DNA from 2 places in the Xanthomonas sp. WHRI 1810A genome. Region 2 is predicted to be linked to the other one. Evidence: riboswitches for the same ligand, from Rfam matches in the RefSeq annotation. Region 2 holds a riboswitch; the other holds the start of a gene.

The links. Region 2 has a riboswitch for fluoride ahead of ABQX22_RS18800 (voltage-gated chloride channel family protein). Riboswitches for the same ligand answer to the same signal wherever they lie in the genome.
Positions count from the first base shown of each region.
Region 1: linked by a shared signal. The riboswitch ahead of ABQX22_RS03080 (voltage-gated chloride channel family protein) and the one ahead of ABQX22_RS18800 (voltage-gated chloride channel family protein) in region 2 are both predicted to bind fluoride.

Region 1 is NZ_JBEGED010000001.1:679,723-683,131, forward strand. It holds gene ABQX22_RS03070 (arsinothricin resistance N-acetyltransferase ArsN1 family B) at 1-527, shown strand, start outside; gene ABQX22_RS03075 (DUF190 domain-containing protein) at 1,051-1,374, shown strand; fluoride riboswitch at 1,470-1,542, shown strand; gene ABQX22_RS03080 (voltage-gated chloride channel family protein) at 1,622-2,968, shown strand; gene ABQX22_RS03085 (hypothetical protein) at 2,965-3,330, shown strand.
Region 2 is NZ_JBEGED010000013.1:33,563-36,971, reverse strand. It holds gene ABQX22_RS18800 (voltage-gated chloride channel family protein) at 1-1,319, opposite strand, end outside; fluoride riboswitch at 1,400-1,472, opposite strand; gene ABQX22_RS18795 (DUF190 domain-containing protein) at 1,568-1,891, opposite strand; gene ABQX22_RS18790 (aldo/keto reductase) at 1,980-2,345, shown strand; gene ABQX22_RS18785 (HAD family hydrolase) at 2,841-3,409, opposite strand, start outside.

The DNA of each region.
Region 1 (3,409 bases), on a different contig from region 2:
CGCAGATTTCGGACGCTCAAGCCATCCAGGCAATTTACGCACCGATGGTTGAACGCACCGCGATTTCGTTTGAGCTTGAGCCCCCTACCGTCGAAGAGATGGCCAAGCGGATTGGGTCGACTTTGCCGACTTACCCGTATCTGGTAGCGGAGCGAGACGGCCAAATCATCGGCTATGCATATGCCAGTCAGCATCGGGCTCGTGAGGCCTATCGCTGGTCGGTCGACGTCACCGTTTATATATCGCCAGAAGCGCACCGTAGCGGGGTCGGTCGGGCACTGTATGACGTGTTGCTACCGACATTGAAAAGGCAAGGCTTTCACGCAGCCTATGCCGGGATAGCGCTGCCTAACGATGGCAGCGTGGGGTTGCACGAAGCACTTGGCTTCGCTCACATAGGTACGTATCCAGAAGTAGGATTCAAGCAAGGCGCTTGGCATGACGTTGGGTATTGGCGTATTGCGCTTGATGTTTCGAGTCCGCCGAAACCCACTCTGCCGTTTATGGATATCAGTCCGCAGGTTTAGGTTGCGCAGGTCGACTTGATGGGCTGCGAGTGGCAATCAGGGCTAGTTTGACGGTCGAGAAGATATTGGCTTTTTCTCATGTCACTTGGCTCTCGCGAGTTCTGTGAAATCGACCGGCTGCTTATGGCCGAAAGCTGCCCTTCGTATTCGGCCGCTTTGGAACCTCATGCAGCCTTTGGAGGATCAGACGGACTTTGGCACATGGGAGTAGGATGTGCTCCGGATCCTCAGGGCCTCTGAGTTTCGCGAGACAATCGACCCGGCTTGCAGGACCAACAGCCGTGGTAGCCAATCACGAACTCATGAGATAATTACTAAACATCGCAGCGTTAAGCCTGGCTATGCGTTGCGGTTTTCAGAGCGTGGAATCGAAAGTTTTCCGCAGAAACAATTGCCCTGATTCAGGAAGGTAGGCTGCCCTGGGCGCTAGGCTCAGTTTCACTACACGTCGTGGGCTCGCTGGTAATGACGGCTGCCGGGCTTCTGTCCTATCAAATAATCAACACGCGCTGAGGAGAGGAACATGAAAGCTTTTCTGGTGACCTTCTTTACTCAACAGAATCGTCGCTATCAGGGAAAGATGCTCGGCGACTGGGTCGTTGATTTGGCGAAAGAAATGGGACTGCGGGGTGCGACTCTGTCCACAGGTATCGAAGGCTTTGGGCATACCGGCCGGCTGCATTCCTCGCATTTTTTTGAACTAGCGGATCAGCCTACCGAAATTCGTATGGCCATTACCGAGGACGAATCTGAACAGTTATTCAAGCGATTGGAGCTTGAAGATATCTCGTTGTTTTACATAAAAACCCCAGTTGAGCTGGGCTTCGTCGGAACAGAGGTCACCTAGTTTGGCCCTCTTTCGTAAGCGGTGACTCGAAGACGCCTTCGCTTGCCTCGTACTCCGAAACACGATTTTACATTTTGGACAGACCTAGCTAAGATCGGCGCATTGGAGATGGCATTCCTCCATTAACAAACCGCTGCGCCCGTAGCAGCTGATGATGCCTACAGAAACCTGATCAATCAGGTCTGTAGGCGTTCGCGCTCAGATTCCCTTTTTGGTCAGGCCCACCTACTTTTTTGTGGCTGGCCAAATGTCTAAATTTCGACGACCTGAACAACTCGACTTACTGCCCTATATAGCGAAATGGCTTGCGCTTGCAGGTCTTGTAGCTCTTTTGGCAGGCTCTGCTTCTGCGTTATTCCTCCTTTCCTTGGATCATGCCACCCAGTGGCGAGAAACCCATCCTTTGGTGATCTGGCTCCTGCCAGTGGCTGGCTTTGCTGTGGGACTTGCATATCACTTGATAGGCAAACCCGTTGATGCCGGAAACAACCTGATCATCGATGAGATCCATGATCCTAAGAAGATCGTGCCTTTGCGCATGGTGCCGATGGTGCTGGTTGGAACCGTGGTTTCCCACCTTTTTGGTGCATCTGTGGGACGTGAGGGGACGGCGGTGCAAATGGGCGGTGCCCTTGCCGATCAACTGACGCATGTCTTCCGTCTGCGCCGCGAAGACCGTCGGGTGATTCTCATGGCCGGTATCAGTGCTGGCTTTGCGTCCGTCTTCGGCACCCCTCTTGCCGGGGCTTTATTCGGACTTGAAGTATTGGCCATTGGACGTATGCGTTACGACGCGCTTTTCCCTTGCGTGGTTGCGGCAATCGTTGCTGACCAGGTGGGGCAAGCCTGGGGCGTGGTTCACACGCATTACGTCATTGGCGAAGTGGTTCCGGTGCAGCTGTGGAGCGTCATGGCTGTGGTGGCAGCTGGGATTGTCTTTGGCCTTACCGGCCTGCTATTCGCGACTGCGACCCACAAGCTCGGAGCCTTCGTTAAGCGGCTTATCACCTATTCACCATTAAGACCCTTCGCCGGCGGCCTGCTGATCGCAGTCGCAGTGTGGGCGCTCGGTAGTAACCATTACATTGACGTTGATAAGTACATCGGGCTAGGCATTCCGAGCATCGTCCAATCCTTTCAAATACCAATGGCCCCTTGGGATTGGCTTGGAAAGATGGTGTTCACCGTTGTCTCCTTGGGCACTGGATTCAAAGGCGGTGAAGTGACACCGCTGTTTTACATCGGTGCCACCTTGGGGAATGCGCTGGCTCCCCTCTTGCACCTTCCCTTCGGCATGCTGGCTGGTATCGGCTTTGTCGCCGTCTTTGCCGGTGCAGCTAATACGCCACTGGCAACCATCGTTATGGCCATGGAGCTCTTCGGGCCCGAAATTGCTCCGCTTGCAGCCATTGCCTGTATCGCAAGTTACCTCGTATCCGGACACACCGGGATCTATCACGCCCAGCGCGTCGGCCACAGCAAGCATCACCGTCCTCTTCCGGAGGAAATCCGGCTCTCTGATATCAAGCAATTTCATGCTCAAAGTGAATCCGCCAGCGAGCGGAAAGTGACTCTTGCGGGGGAAGAGAAATGATTGAACATCACCAAGATCGCCTGACAGCTTTGCAACTCTATTTTCCTGGCGCTAGCCGGGCTCGCGTGACCAGCTTCTGGCACCACCTAAGCGCACCTGCACTAGCCCAGCACCTCCTTAAAGTTGCTCAAAAAGCAAAAATTGAGCAGGTCATGCTCAAGACGATTTCTGCAGGTTATTTGCCAAGCTATCGCATCTCCCATCATCACCCGGAGCTTGGCGATATGCGTCATCCCCAGTGTCTGGAATTGCTAGATACAGAGGACAAGCTGCGCGCATTCCTGCGCGACCACGCTGACGAGTTACGCAAAGTGCGAGCAGTTCTTCTCTTATGTGAGTTACCGCTCACTGACGCGTCGTAATTCAGTTTGAAAACAGCTCGGAAATGAAGAGGTACGGCCGACCGAAGCGTCGGTCACTCGCGACATTAGAGGATGTAGC
Region 2 (3,409 bases):
TTGCGCTCGCTGGCGGATTCACTTTGAGCATGAAATTGCTTGATATCGGAGAGCCGGATTTCCTTCGGCAGAGGACGGTGATGCTTGCTGTGACCGACGCGCTGGGCGTGATAGATCCCGGTATGCCCGGATACGAGGTAACTTGCGATACAGGCAATGGCTGCAAGCGGAGCAATTTCAGGCCCGAAGAGCTCCATGGCCATGACAATGGTTGCCAGTGGCGTATTAGCTGCACCAGCGAAGACAGCGACAAAACCGATACCAGCCAGCATGCCGAAGGGAAGATGTAAGAGGGGCGCTAGCGCGTTCCCCAAGGTGGCTCCAATGTAAAACAGCGGAGTGACTTCGCCGCCCTTGAATCCAGTCCCCAGGGAGACAACGGTGAACAACATCTTTCCAAGCCAGTCCCAAGGAGCCATTGGCATTTGAAAGGATTGGACGATGCTCGGAATCCCCAGTCCGATGTACTTATCGACATCGGTGTAATGGTTGCTACCAAGCGCCCACACTGCCACTGCGATCAGAAGGCCGCCGGCGAATGGTCGTAATGGCGAATAGGAGATAAGTCGTTTAACGAAAGCCCCTAGCTTATGGGTGGTCGTCGCGAATAGCAGGCCAGTGAGGCCGAAGATAATCCCAGCGGCGACCACAGCCATGACGCTCCAGAGCTGCACGGGAACCACTTCGCCAATGACGTAATGCGTATGAACCACTCCCCAGGCTTTCCCCACCTGGTCAGCAACGATTGCCGCAACCACGCAAGGGAAAAGCGCGTCGTAACGCATGCGTCCGATGGCCAACACTTCAAGTCCGAACAAAGCCCCGGCAAGAGGGGTGCCGAAGACGGACGCAAAGCCAGCACTGATACCGGCCATGAGAATCACCCGGCGATCTTCGCGGCGTAGCCGAAAGACATGCGTCAATTGATCCGCAAGAGCGCCGCCCATCTGCACCGCCGTTCCCTCACGTCCCACAGATGCACCGAAGAGGTGGGAAACCACGGTTCCGATTAGCACCATCGGCACCATGCGCAAGGGAATAGTCTTTTTAGGATCGTGGATCTCATCGATGATCAGGTTGTTTCCGGCATCAACTGGTTTGCCTATCAGGTGATACGCAAGTCCCACGGCAAAGCCAGCAACTGGCAGGAGCCAGAGCACCCAGGGATGGGCTTCTCGCCACTGGGTGGCATGATCCAAAGAAAGGAGGAATAACGCAGAGGCAGAGCCTGCCAAAAGAGCTACAAGACCAGCAAGCGCAAGCCATTTCGCAATATAGGGCAGTAAGTCGAGTTGTTCAGGTCGTCGAAATTTAGACATTTGGCCAGCCACAAAAATGTAAGTGGGCCTGACCAAAAAGGGGATTCTGGGCGCGAACGCCTACAGACCTGGTTGATCAGGTTTCTGTAGGCATCATCAGCTGCTACGGGCACAGCGGTTGGTTAATGGAGGAATGCCATCTCCAATGAGCCGATCTTAGCGAGCTCTGTCCAAAATGTAAAATCGTGTTTCGGAGCACGAGGCAAGCGTAGGCGTCTTCGAGTCACCGCTTATGAAAGCAGGCCAGACTAGGTGACTTCTGTTCCGGCGAAGCCCATCTCAACTGGGGTTTTTATGTAAAATAACGAGATATCTTCAAGCTCCAATCGCTTGAATAACTGCACAGATTCGTCCTCGGTAATGGCCATACGAATTTCGGTAGGCTGATCCGCTAGTTCAAAAAAATGCGAGGAATGCAGCCGGCCGGTATGCCCAAAGCCTTCGATACCTGTGGACAGAGTCGCACCCCGCAGTCCCATTTCTTTCGCCAAATCAACGATCCAGTCGCCGAGCATCTTTCCCTGATAGCGACGATTCTGTTGAGTAAAGAAAGTGACCAGAAAACCTTTCATGTTCCTCTCCTAAGCGCGTGCTGATTATTTGATAGGACAGAAGCCCGGCAGCCGTCATTGCCACCCGGGCAGGATTCACACTGGCATCATGCGCACTGGTCAAGTCGGATGCAAACGACTGGTCAAGTCGAATGCAAATGGCTGGTCAAGTTCATGCAATTGCCCAGACGGTGCCCGCGAGGCCAACCACCATCTCGTCACACTGATCGATGAAATCGCCCAACGCAAGCAAGCCACCCCCGCCCAGATTGCACTGGCCTGGCTGCTGGCACAAAAGCCGTGGATCGCGCCTATCCCAGGTACAACCAAGCTGCATCGCCTTGAAGAAAACGTAGGCGGAGCAACCGTGGAATTGACCGTAGAAGACCTTCGCGAACTTGGTGAGGTTCTGGCCAAGGTGCCTGTACAAGGTGAGCGCTACACCGCGCAGATGATGAAAACCATCAACCGTTAATCGGTCTTCAGCGCCTGACGGTGTTTCTTCGGGGGCACCGTCACACCCTCGTTTCCCACTATCCATCTGCACGAGCGACCGATCACTATGGAGTCAGAAGAAGCTACCGGCTATGGCGGCTGTATTGGTCGTGGTCATCGGCTCGCAATTGCTGCAGTGGTCAGAGACATGGACAAGTTGCTGCCTGTCATCCCTGTCTATATCGGTTTTATACTCTTGGCGCCCCTGGCAGGTGCACTCGTGGCTCGGGCATTCAAATTGCCGGCCAGCACGGCGAGATCAGTAGCCTTTAGTAGCTCCACACGTAACTCGTTGGTAGTTCTACCATTGGCACTGGCTTGACCCGAGGACATCAGAGGGCTCGCTGCGGCAGCAGTCATCACCCAAACGTTGATTGAGTTGGTCAGCGAGCTTATTTACATCCGAATAATCCCTGCGTTGATTTGGCGCAAAATGTAGTGGTTTGTAAGCATCAGCCCGACTCAACTTGCACTACTACGCGTCGGTGAGCACAACCTTTGCGAAGTCAGTGAGGCTCGAAAATCCCTCTGCCTCCCCCCTGCGTAAGCGAAAGCCGCTGATACCACATTGGCGAGGCCCGTCCCTGTCGCATCGCGCCGAGTCGCCAATCATCACGACTCGTCCATGACTGCCGAAGTCATCACCAGGCCTGACACCCAGTAAGTCACAGGTATTTCGATAGATGATCGGGGAAGGCTTCATGGCGCCAACGTGGTAGCTGAAACCGTAGCCACCTAGGTTCGGAAAGATCTGTTGAATCGCTGGGCCATATGGCATGGCCAGATTGGAGCATATGGCTGTTGGCATGCCCGCAGCCCGTAGCATCGCTATGGCTTCTAAGGCATCTGGGAACGGCTCAATGCTCGCAAGCTCGGCTTTGAGAGCTTGCTCCAGGAGACCGAGCCGGTCAGGCGACAGATGAATACCAAAACGTGCAGCCGCCTCTGAAATGCACAGTCTGTGGGTCATCAGGGTCTGCATGTCGTCTGGCCTAAAACTGCGGCCTTGCCGCTTTCCTTCGCGCAGCAGCTGACCATAGGGGT